Regions from separate parts of the Vibrio kanaloae genome, predicted to be linked through region 1. Evidence: predicted binding sites of a transcription regulator. Region 1 holds the regulator's gene; each other region holds the start of a gene.
The links. Region 1 encodes CRP, which controls carbon source genes, mostly activating them, when cyclic AMP is high. Its sites were predicted from a motif close to TGTGANNNNNNTCACA; they were not measured.

Region 1 (3,206 bases):
CCGTCAGCTAACAGGCGCCAGTGGTGATGCACCATTTGGTGGTCCGGGTGCTTCAGGTAACTTACGCCCTAGTGCTTACTATGCGGCTGACTACTGTGCTTATCCTATGGCTTCAATGGAAGGTGACGAAACTCAATTGCCCGCGACATTTAGCCCGGGTCTTGAGCTGTAATTTAGGCTATGAGTACTAAGCTCATTCGTTAAACTGGAAATAGGGAAGTGGTGTTATCGCTTCCTTTTCCATCACGCCTGACACCTAGATTGGGCGGTAGATAATAATAGAACAAGTATGTCACAGGCTGATGGCTGCTGACTTTGTGTCTCAGCCTCTCCCTTTCTAATCCAAATTACTAGCTTGCTAGAATCTCTGACAAGGAGTCACCATGACGCCCGATCTACTATTTAAATCACTATGGGATGATTACATTCACAGGCTGTGCCCATCGGCTGAGAAAGTACACCAGTTGCTAAAAGAAGACGAAGCGCTGATTAATGATCATATTGCACTGCGTACTTTCAATGTAGCTCCGCTGGGAATTGAAACGCTGGCTAAGCCTTTCCTTGAGTTAGGTTATAAAGCGTGTGGCGATTACCTGTTTGAGAGCAAGAAGCTAGTTGCTAAGCATTACGAGCATCCAGATCCAAAACAGCCGAAAGTGTTCATTAGTGAATTGAAGGTAGAAGAGTGCTCAAGTGAGTTGCAACAGATCGTTGCTAAGTTGGTTGAGCAAGTTGATGCAAGTCAGCTTCAAGGTCATGAATTCTTGTTTGGTGGTCGTCTCTGGGATTTGAGCTTCGCAGATTTCCAAGTGCTAGCAAAAGAGAGTGAATACGCGTCTTGGTTAGCGGCTCATGGATATGGAGCTAACCACTTTACGGTGAGTGTGAACCAACTTAATAAATTCGATGAAGTGCAGGCCGTGAATGACTATCTGAATGAGTCGGGATTCACTATCAATGCGTCTGGAGGTGAGGTTAAAGGCTCTCCAGAGGTCTTATTAGAACAATCATCAACAATGGCAGATAAAGTCCCAGTTTCATTTGTTGAAGGCAATGAGACGATTCCTGGTGGCTTCTATGAGTTTGCTAAGCGCTATGCGATGGCGAATGGTGAGCTTTATACCGGGTTTGTCGCAGCATCGGCTGACAAGATTTTTGAAAGCACCAACGGTTAACGGACGAAGCTCTATTTCGTAACGCTCTCGCATCTTCAAAAAACAAAAAAAGCCACCAAATTTGCATTTGGTGGCTTTCAAATTTTTGGCTCAGCTAATCGAGATTAACGAGTGCCGTATACCACGATAGTTTTACCGTGTGCAGAAATTAGGTTCTGCTCTTCTAGCATCTTCAAGATACGACCTACTGTCTCACGAGAACAACCAACGATCTGGCCAATTTCTTGACGAGTGATCTTGATTTGCATGCCGTCAGGGTGAGTCATTGCATCGGGTTGTTTCGCTAGGTTTAGTAGCGTTTGAGCGATACGACCGGTTACGTCAAGGAACGCTAAGTCACCAACTTTTTGGCTAGTTACTTGTAGGCGGCTTGCCATTTGCGCTGAAAGACGCATCAGGATGTCTGGGTTCACTTGGATAAGTTGGCGGAATTTCTTGAAAGAAATCTCAGCAACTTCACAAGGAGATTTTGCTCGAACCCACGCAGTACGCTCTTGGTCTTCTTCGAATAAGCCAAGCTCACCGATGAAGTCGCCTTGGTTTAGGTAAGAAAGAATCATTTCCTTACCTTCTTCGTCTTTGATAAGAACTGCCACAGAACCTTTCACAATGTAGTACAAGGTTTCTGCCTTTTCACCAGCATGAATCAAAGTACTTTTTGAAGGGTACTTATGAATATGACAGTGTGAAAGGAACCACTCTAATGTTGGATCGGTTTGGGGTTTACCTAGAACCATAATATCTTACTTCCTCTGCAGGGTATGCTTGCTGCTTTCCGTATTTTAGCTAAGCCTGGATTGACTCGTTAGGATAAGAGCACTAGTTGAGTGCTGCAAGCTATCTTGTGTTTCGTTTAAGAATAGTATCCTTTTTCAGGTACTATTTCTTGATTTTAATCGTGACCAAGCTACGATTTTTTACGCAAAATTGTGCACATGATCACGGTATGAAAAGTAATCAATAAGAACGACGTACCGTTAACCTATTTTTCCGGTTTCGATGAGCTGTTGCAGGATTGGTCTTACAATGAGCTCCATAGCAAAACTCATTTTTCCTCCTGGCACGACAAGCGTGTTGTGGCGAGACATAAATGAGCCATCAATCATTGCCAAAAGGTATGGGAAATCGACGTTTTTGATGCCACGCAAACGTATAACTACGAAGCTCTCGTCTAAACTAGGGATCCCTTTGGCGTTGAGTGGGTTGGATGTATCTACGGTTGGAACTCGTTGAAAATTGATATGAGTACGTGAAAATTGAGGAGTAATGTAGTTAAGATAATCATCCATTGAACGAACAATTGAGTCCATTACTGCTTCACGCGAGTGCCCGCGATCGCGTGTGTCACGAACGAATTTTTGTATCCATTCAAGGTTCACGATTGGCACCATACCGATTAGCAGGTCGACATGTTTAGAGACGTTGATGTCTCCGTCTACTACACCGCCGTGTAGGCCTTCGTAGAACATCACATTTGAATTTTCAGGGATCTCTTGCCATGGCGTAAAGGTACCTGGCATTTGATTGTAAGGCACGGCTTCATCGAAGGTGTGCAGATAACTCCGTACTTTACCGGTGCCTTCATTACCATACTGATGGAAGAATTCTTCTAATGCGCCAAAATCGTTAGCCTGTGGACCAAAGTAGCTGATGTGCTTACCTTGCGCGCGTGCCTTGCGGATTTCGACATCCATTTCTGGTCGAGTAAAGCGATGGAAACTATCCCCTTCAACCCAAGCGGCCTTCACGTCCATCATATTGAACATTTTGCGGAAGGCTTCTGAGGTAGTGGTGGTGCCGGCTCCAGATGAACCCGTCACCGCAATAATTGGATGTTTAGCGGACATGACAACCCTTGTCGTTTGAGTAACATACTTGTTAGCAATCGACTTTTACTATAACACGGCTCCTTTCTAAGCGCAGCCTAGAAGCGTTTTATGACTTGGATATCAACGGTTTCATGTAGCTCAGAAAACACGATGCTGACCTCTCCCGAGGCTAATTGATGTTTCACTTGGTCAATCTTGTTCT
Region 2 (3,206 bases), on a different replicon from region 1:
AAGTAACGTGTGGTTCGTGTAAGCGAACGTATGAGCACTGATTTCCCATGCTTGATCCCAAGATAGACCTTTCTCGTCGATCAAAATGCGCATTAGTTCAGGGATCGCGATCGTTGGGTGCGTATCGTTCAGTTGAATCGTTTCTTGCTTCGGCAGATCTTCTAGAGAGAAACCTGTTGCTTCGTGGCGACGTAGAATATCGCGAACAGACGCTGCTGAGTGGAAGTACTGCTGCATTAGACGCAGAGTCTTACCTTTCTCGTGGTTGTCGTTCGGGTAAAGTACTTTAGTGATGTTGCCTGCATCGATTAGCGAGTGTTGCGCTTCGAAGTAATCACCGTTGTTAAAGCTTGCTAGTGAGAATGGTGCAATTGCCTGACATTCCCAAAGACGCAGCGGGTAAACCGTGTTTGACTCGTAACCTACGATAGGTAGATCCCAAGGCATTGCTTTTACTTCCATACCTGGAACCCAAGTACGTACTTCTTTACCGTCAATGAATTCAACGTCTACATGACCGTAAAAACCAATGTGCTGTGCTAGTTCTGGACGAGCGACTTCCCATGGGTAACCTTCAACACCACGCCATGCGTCTGGTGATTCTTGTTGGCGACCGTTTTGAAAAGACTGTTTGAATAGGCCGTATTCATAGTGAAGACCGTAGCCTACTGTTGGGTATTCTTGAGCGGCACAAGAATCCATGAAACAAGCAGCTAGTCGACCAAGACCACCATTACCTAATGACGGGTCGCGTTCTTCTTCTAGAAGGTCAGTTAGGTTTTGACCTAGCTCTTCCATTGCATGAGTGATCTGTTCGTATAGACCCATGCTGATCAAGTTGTTACCTGTTAGACGACCAATCAAAAACTCTAGTGATAGGTAGTTAACGCTCTTCGCGTTCTTAATTTTTTCGTCATTTTCAGTAGCTAGCAGGTCAAAGGTTGTCAATTCTGCTAACGCGCGGCCCATTGCTAGGTACCATGCACGGCTATCTGCGTTTTCAATTGTTGTTGCGTAGGTCGCAGACAAATGCTTCTTAACGCTCTCTTGGAACGACACTTTATCGAAAGTTTTTTGCTGAGTTGGTTTCATTTCAGAAATCTCGCTTTTAATAGTTCTAATTCATCTATGACATATCGTGCATGGTCACCATAAACTAAACATCCTCCCGGCCTTACAACTAACTAGGAGTAGATTAGAGGGCGTAGGGGGCGTACCGAGATTTGGTTAGTGATCTGACTCTCATGTTCTGAGTTAGAACAAAATCTTGGAGTGACCAAGATCACAAGCTCCCGTCGGATAACTTAACTTCAATTGATGTAACTTTTATTTACGTCTCTAAAAGTCATTGCTAAATCTGATATTCAGATCACGAAATTTGTTTAGCATCTCATTCTTTTACAGAGAAACCGGTGTAAGAGAAGGAGAAGTCACATTCACAAACCGCACCTAAGGTGACTTAAATCACAAATAAAGGGCGTAGAACATCAAAAACATGCAGGAGTGCAAGGTTTCTGTGGAGGATCATAGTCGGTATCGTTTCGCTTCACGTACCATAAACGAAGACTTAAGTAATTAGGCTAATGTCATTGGACAAGCACTCAACAATAGATTGGGATAATCCAGAACATAAGCCACGAAATAGGTGAAAAACTTCGATATGTGGATCCCTTCAAAACTGACCCGTCCCGGCCGCTTACACAATGCGATTCTACGACCTAGGGTTCTCGATCTGCTTCAGAACGCAGATTGTTACAAGCTGGTGCTATTTCGCTCCCCAGCAGGGTATGGCAAAACCACAATGGCCGCGCAATGGCTAGTAGATAAGCCTAATGTGGGTTGGTACAGCATTGATGATAGTGACAACGATCCATTTCGCTTTATTAACTATCTATTGCAATCACTCAATAAAGCGACTCAAAATATCTGTCCTAATGCCCAAAAGCTGGCAGAGAAAAGACAGTTTTCATCGCTGCATTCGTTATTAAGTGAAGTTTTCGCAGAAATGTCTGAGTTCCATCATGAATGTTTCCTTGTGTTGGACGACTACCACTTGGTTAACAATGATGACATTCATGAAGCAATGCGCTTTTTCCTCAAACATATGCCCGACAACCTGACGCTCGTTGTAACCAGCCGAGGAACACCACCACTCGGTACCGCCAACCTGCGCGTACGTGACTTAATGATAGAGCTAGGTAACGATTCACTGGCTTTTGATACTGAAGAGACCACGCGCTTTTTCAACCAACGCGTAGCCGATGGCATTGATGACATCACAGCAGACAGCATTTGTACTTATGTAGAGGGTTGGCCTTCTGCCTTGCAACTTATAGCGCTGCAAGCCCAACATCAAAAACGTACTCTAGCGCAATCAGCGGAGTCGTTCTCACACTTTAACCATGCTCATCTTTGGGACTATTTGGTGGAAGAAGTGTTCGACTTGTTAGACAAAGAAACTCGACAATTCTTAATGCAGTGCTCTGTGCTTGATCACTTCAACGACGAGCTAGTATGTGCACTCACTCAACGTGAAGACGCGCTCGGTATGATCGAGTCACTCAATCGATTTGGCCTGTTCATCTACCCTCTTGAAGGTGAGAAAAACTGGTACCGCTTCCATAACCTATTTGGTGAATTTCTCGCGCACGAACGCCAAGCACGAATTCCGCAACAAGAAGCTGAATTGCATCGAAGTGCGGCTAAAGCTTGGATCAAACAGAAAACGCCTCATCAAGCTCTTCGACATGCACAGCGTGCTGACGACCCACAATTGATTGTTCAGATCTTAAGTGATCACGGATGGCAGATGTTCAACCAAGGTGAGCTCTCTTCATTAGAGATGGCGATCAAGCAACTGACACCTGACCAACTTTACAGTGAACCTAAACTGTCAATGTTGCGCGCATGGCTGGCACAAAGTCAGCATCGATATGATCAAGTAGGCACCTTGCTGGAAGAAGCCGAAGCGCAATATCAAGCTCGAAATATTGAGCTTGATACTCAACAACAAGGGCAGTACAACTCCCTGCGTGCGCAAGTAGCCATCAACAGTAATGAACCTGAAAAAGCGCTAGAATTAGCCGAACTTTCATTAAGTCAACTAAATACAACGGTATACCGTAGCCGTATAGTAGCGACCTCTGTTGTTGGTGAAGTGAACCATGTTATGGGCAACCTTAGCCGTGCGCTACCGATGATGCAGC
Region 3 (3,206 bases), 920 kb from region 1:
AATGCCAAGCGCACGAGATAAAATCGCCGCATGCGAGTTTGCCGCCCCTTCTAAAGAAATAACAGCCAACAGCTTCTCTTTCGGTATTGAAGCTAATACTGATGCCGTCAACTCACGCACAACCAAAATAATCGGCTTATCGAACGTACGTAACTCTTGTTCTGAATTATGGAGAAAATAGAGTAACCTTTGACCAAGCTCACGAATATCTTGTGCCCTTTCTCGAAGGTAAACATCAGACATACGAGCAAAACGGTTAGAGTAACTCTCAACAACTTGTCTTAATGCCCAATCGGCCTTATCGCCTTTCTGAATTTGGTTTTTCAGATCCTTACGTAACATAGGATCATTCAGTAAGTGCGTAAACAGGTCAAAGATCGCCAGCGCATCTTTATTAATATCACTATCCAAGCGCTTGCGCATACGCTTAAAATCATTGAGGGCATTTTCAACCGCAACCGCCAACAACTCATGCTCCCTTTCGACATTAAGCGTCGACGCAGGGTAAACATCGGTTAATTCAGGCTGCGTGTTATCCCACCACAAATCACCAATCGCCACACCCGATGACGCAGCGACACCTTTAGTCGCAGGCAACTTTTGCTGCTCTAATAACCAATGACCTTGGGTTTGAGCATGCGCAACAATAACGGCAAGTTGTGCTGAGAGCGTGACAAGAAAAGACTCTTCCATTTCACTGAATAAACGGGGGGACTTCTGTTGAATAACCAAAACGCCAAGCACTTGCTTGCGATAGATGATGGGAGTGCCAAGAAAAGAGTGATAAACCTTCTCTCCCAGCTCTGGAAAAAACTTATAATCGGGGTGAGCAGAGGCTTGTGCGAGGTTGATTGGCTCTGCACTTCTTTTGACAAGGCCAACCAGGCCTTCGTCAAAACCAATGTGAATACTATTGCCTTTGAAGATCAGGCCTTGAGTTGCCATCAACTCAAGGCGCTGCATATCATTATTTGCTAAATAAACGGTGCAGCATTCAGTCTGCATCGCACTGCATGTCTCTTTAACTAAAATATCCAGAGCCGTCGACACATCTTCAACTCTTGATACGTGTTCAACTATTTCCCTTAGTTGACTGAGCATGCTTAACCTCTACGCAATTTGCGTTTTCCTTTTGTTTTTCGCTCTTTAAACGGCATTGCCAAAGATGCGAATTCTTTCATCGCTCGACGATAAACATCTCGCTTAAAAGAAACAACTTGTCGAACTGGGTACCAGTAACTCACCCAACGCCAACCATCAAACTCAGGTGTACTTCCACGCTGCATATTGATACACGATTCATCGCAATCTAAGCGTAAAAGGAACCACTTCTGTTTTTGTCCAATACAGACAGGTTTCGAATCCCACCGAACCAGTCGTTTGGGTAGCTTATAGCGTAACCAATGACGACTTGTCGCGACGATTTTTACATCCTTTTTTGTAAGGCCAACCTCTTCATACAACTCGCGGTACATTGCCTGTTCCGGAGTTTCACCTTCATCTATTCCCCCTTGAGGAAATTGCCATGAATGTTGTCCGTATCGTTTAGCCCAGAAGACCTGACCATGGTTGTTACAGATTACAATACCAACATTTAATCGGTAACCATCGCCATCTATCACTGGCCAACCTCTATCTAAATTTTTAATTACACTGATTTTTCCACATATCCCCAATTGGAGCAAACTTAGTGACGTGACAAGCGCTATATTTATGAATATTAACTAAGAATATGGATAAGTTTTGCTCAAATCTTAGTTACCCACACAAGAGTGAGACATAGACCACATTTATTCACCTTTTCTGTGAATAACTATGTGAAGAATTACCAGAAATCGTTTTTTTTAATCCATAAACTCATCAGAACCATAAATAACAAAATCCAAAATTAAAAATAAAAACATTAAATATCAGTAACATAAAGCATAATGCTGTGTATTTTAGAATTAAAAAACAGCAGAAGATCTTTCAAAAATTCAATATGGTTAAAGATCAATCACCCAGCAGTTTATCCACACTAGTAAGTGAAAGATTCATTTTAAACATCATTTAGCAAGCATTTTATCCCCCACTAAACCCTGTTTATTTATCCACTAAATTAATATTTCAATTAATTACGTTTATGTCCTGTGGATAACCATGAGTTTGATCTCTTTTATAACAAGGAGATCATTTATTAACCACTCGGCATTTAGTGATAACTTCTGATAAAATCGTTTTTTTGATCATACCTTTTATTATGAAACCAGAACCACAAACACAACAAGAGTTATTAGACAGAGCGTATGCGATTGCCGGAATGACTTTTAAAGAGCTCGCGGATGAAGCCGAGATGGTGATGCCAAACGACCTTAAGCGTGATAAAGGCTGGGTTGGACAATTACTGGAATGGCACTTAGGCGCGCCAGCAGGCAGTAAGCCAGAACAAGATTTTGCTAAATTAGGTATCGAGCTTAAAAGCATTCCAATTGGCTATTCTGGAAAGCCACTCGAAACTACCTTTGTTTGTGTCGCCCCACTGATGGGGGTGCAGGGATTAACATGGGAAACCAGCCACGTCCGAAACAAACTATCTAAAGTATTGTGGATCCCTGTAGAAGGTGAAAGGGAAATTCCATTGGCAGAAAGGCATGTTGGCTCTCCCTTACTCTGGACACCAAACGAAGCTGAAGATGAGCTTCTAAAAAGGGACTGGGAAGAACTGATGGAATTGATCGTGTTAGGTAATGTTGGACAGATAACAGCAAGGCACGGTGAAGCATTGCATCTTCGACCAAAAGCCGCTAACAGTCGAGTGTTAACTGAAGCTTACGGTGCAAGTGGCAAACCCATCAAGACCAAACCACGTGGTTTCTACCTGCGAACTCAATTCACACATAAATTGCTGACAACACACTACGCATGATCGTAATAACAAGCTCTGTTTATAAATACCTTATATACGCCCTCTAATGAGGTTTGAGTGCCAGTTCAATATCACAGTAGCTGTGACTTGGCTCATTACCAAATTCATCATACGCATTGTGTAAACGAAGATAGGCCTTTTCAAAACCAAGCCGAAGTAACTCCTCTTTTACTTGATCTAAAGATCCAAAATGAAGTGGCACACCGTCTTGTTTTACCGGTTCCAGCTTATGTTTGTACTCCACCGCTAATAGATATTCTGAGATATCAGAACAGCCAATAACGTACACTTTGGGTGTTTG
Region 4 (3,206 bases), 1.4 Mb from region 1:
TGATGGCGGAAAGCCTATCGCACTACGTAAATCAATTACAGGTACGGACTCACCGCGCAAAGAAGCAACGCCGGTAATATTATGATGGGAGCCTGGAAAGCGAGTGAGTACTGGCAATTTTAGGACTTCTTTCACTTTAAACACGTTAATCGCAAATAATTGACGACTATTTAAACTGAATAATAAGAGTTCCAGACGGTTTTCACCTACCAGTTTGGTTCTTTGATCAACCGAATTTAAAACTCCAGACATACAACACCTTAGTGACAAATAATAACTTTGGCTACAATAGCCTACTTCAATAGGATAACACAAAGCGCCAATCACAGAATACTTAAACTAAGTACCAAAAATACTGCAATACGAAGCTTAGGTGTATGGTTGGAGTAGACTATAACAGTAGTAAAGAAGCTAACCTTCAATAACTTTCATCAATAGCTGACCATCGTACAAAGCCTGCTTGATAAGCGCAGCACCCGGCATGGTCGCCTGCTTATAAAAACGAGACTCCACCAACTCTAAGTCTTGATGGTAAACCGATAAACTCTGCTCTTCGATACACTTTTGAATTTCAGGGTATAGGACACTTTTTGCTTGGTTAATAACACCGCCAACCAATATTTTCTCTGGGTTGAATAGGTTAATCACAATCGCAATCGCCGCACCTAGGTAGCGACCTAACTGCTCAATCACTTCGACGGCTAACTCATCTCCACCGGCTGCTGCCGCGCAGATTTGCTCAATGGTGACATCTTCAAACACAGACAAGGTTGATGTTTCACCATTTGCGAGTCTTGCTTTCACTTGGTCACGTATCGCTTGTGAACTCGCTACCGTTTCTAAACAGCCTCGGTTACCACAATGACAAAGCTTGCCTTCTTTATCGATCTGGATATGCCCCAGTTCACCGATATTGCCATGACGCCCTTGCAAAACACGTCCATCAAGAATAATCCCGGCACCTAAACCATGGTGAATCGAGATAAGAACAGAGTTGTCGTTGTCTTGTGAATTACCAAACAGCTTCTCTGCCAATGCCCATGCTCGGGTGTCATTGGCAATAAAGACTGGCAAGCCCGTTTCTTTATAGATCTCCGGCCCTAACGCTAAATTTTCAACATTATAGTGTGGCATCTGCAACACTATACCTTGCTCAGAATTCACAAGGCCAGGTAGCGTAACCGCAATGCTGGTTACCCTATCGAGTTGTTCAGCATAGGTTTGGAAGAATTCATCAATCTCATGCAATAAGCGAGCAAGCACATCGTCTTGGTCACGTTCATGAATATCGATTTTAGTATCGATAAGAACATCACCACCCAATTCATGCAGAGCAATTGTCAAGTATCCACGACCAAGACGCATCGACAGAAACTGCCAACCTTCGTTATTGGTTTGCAGACCGACAGCCGGACGCCCACGAGTGGTGGCTTCTTGAACCGTCGTTTCATGAATAAGGTGAGCTTCAATGAGTTCACGGGTAATTTTAGTAATACTCGCCGGAGCCAACTCACTTTGCTTGGACAAATCGATACGAGAAATAGGACCTTTAAGGTCAATTAGTTTATATACACGACCAGCATTGACCTGTTTGATATGATCAATATGGCCCGGTTGAGCCATGTACATTTTACGCTCCAAAAATCATCAACTGGATAATTTTTTTACTTTGCGAAGTAATTGTGAAGTCACTTGGTATATCGCCGTGACCAGTATCACGTATATACATGAATCTTTGTGTATCGAGTCAAATAGTTCGAGAAGAATTATCATCCAAATTGAGAAATTAAGACTTAATTTTCGAAAAAAAACATCACGACTGAGGCATGAATCCAATCATTGTGGATAATTGGAGAAATACCTTCCAAGCTCCCAATAAATTATCAATTAATGCATATACTTAATTCAGCCTTAAATCAGATTACAGTCCTCACTCTAGGAGTATTCATGACAGCCGCATTAAGAAAAACGAAAATCGTCACCACACTAGGCCCTTCAACAGATAAAGGTAATGTGCTTGAAGCTATCATCAAAGCCGGTGCCAATATCGTCCGTATGAACTTCTCTCACGGCAGCAGCGACGATCACATCCAACGCGCAGAACAAGTTCGAGCGATAGCTAAACGGCTCGGCACTCAAGTCGCCATTTTAGGAGATTTGCAAGGTCCAAAGATTCGTGTGTCGACATTCAAAGATGGCAAGATCCAATTAGCCGTCGGAAACCAGTTCACTCTAGACAGTAACCTAGGTTTAGGTGAAGGCAACCAACAAGCCGTTGGCCTCGATTACAAAGAGCTGCCAAACGACGTATCAGCTAACGACATCTTATTACTCGACGATGGTCGTGTTCAATTAAAAGTGACCAGTGTCGAAGGGTGTAAAGTCCACACTGAAGTGATCATCGGAGGCCCTCTCTCCAACAACAAGGGGATTAATAAAAAAGGGGGTGGCTTATCCGCAGAAGCGCTGACAGAAAAAGACAAGCGCGATATCGTAACCGCAGCACAAATCAAAGTGGATTACCTAGCGGTGTCTTTCCCTCGCAATGGCGAAGATATGCATTACGCGCGTCAACTCGCACATGAAGCCGGCTTAGAGGCTCATCTTGTGGCTAAAGTGGAACGAGCAGAGACAGTCGCCACTATTGAGAACATGGATGACATCATAATGGCCTCAGATGTGGTCATGGTGGCCCGTGGTGACCTAGGAGTAGAGATTGGTGACCCAGAGTTGGTTGGAGTACAAAAACAGCTTATACGTCGTGCAGGGGCGCTTAATCGAACAGTGATCACCGCAACTCAGATGATGGAGTCGATGATCTCCGCTCCAATGCCAACTCGGGCAGAAGTCATGGATGTAGCGAATGCCGTACTTGATGGGACGGATGCCGTAATGCTTTCCGGTGAAACAGCAGCAGGCGATTACCCAGTCGAAACCGTGAAATCAATGGCAGAAGTCTGTATTGGCGCTGAAAAGATGGCGGGTATTAACAACCACTCCAATTACCGTCTTGATCGTACCTTTGTAACGGCTGAAGAAACCGTTTCGATGGCGACCATTTACTCTGCGAACCATATGGAAGGAATTAAAGGCGTGGTCACTCTCACTGAATCCGGACGCACAGCACTGATGATGTCACGCCTCAGCGCCGATATGCCCATCTACGCACTATCTCGTAACGAAAGCACACTTAACCGTTGCACATT

Region 2: OCV24_RS16830 (glycogen/starch/alpha-glucan phosphorylase) is a predicted target of CRP. The motif match lies at 1,272-1,287, and genes of this name have one in related genera.
Region 3: rppH (RNA pyrophosphohydrolase) is a predicted target of CRP. The motif match lies at 1,774-1,789, and genes of this name have one in related genera.
Region 4: mlc (sugar metabolism global transcriptional regulator Mlc) is a predicted target of CRP. The motif match lies at 1,705-1,720, and genes of this name have one in related genera.

The regions. Positions count from the first base shown of each region.
Region 1 is NZ_AP025497.1:303,512-306,717, forward strand. Features, by position in the region: gene astD (succinylglutamate-semialdehyde dehydrogenase) at 1-172, shown strand, start outside; gene OCV24_RS01350 (DUF1338 domain-containing protein) at 384-1,175, shown strand; gene crp (cAMP-activated global transcriptional regulator CRP) at 1,280-1,912, opposite strand; gene OCV24_RS01360 (phosphoribulokinase) at 2,153-3,022, opposite strand; gene OCV24_RS01365 (YheU family protein) at 3,100-3,206, opposite strand, start outside.
Region 2 is NZ_AP025498.1:573,159-576,364, reverse strand. Features, by position in the region: gene OCV24_RS16830 (glycogen/starch/alpha-glucan phosphorylase) at 1-1,092, opposite strand, end outside; gene malT (HTH-type transcriptional regulator MalT) at 1,661-3,206, shown strand, end outside.
Region 3 is NZ_AP025497.1:2,561,181-2,564,386, forward strand. Features, by position in the region: gene ptsP (phosphoenolpyruvate--protein phosphotransferase) at 1-1,101, opposite strand, end outside; gene rppH (RNA pyrophosphohydrolase) at 1,104-1,622, opposite strand; gene mutH (DNA mismatch repair endonuclease MutH) at 2,240-2,905, shown strand; gene OCV24_RS11615 (DUF6482 family protein) at 2,949-3,206, opposite strand, start outside.
Region 4 is NZ_AP025497.1:2,060,823-2,064,028, forward strand. Features, by position in the region: gene OCV24_RS09310 (chemotaxis protein CheV) at 1-252, opposite strand, end outside; gene mlc (sugar metabolism global transcriptional regulator Mlc) at 412-1,629, opposite strand; gene pyk (pyruvate kinase) at 1,948-3,206, shown strand, end outside.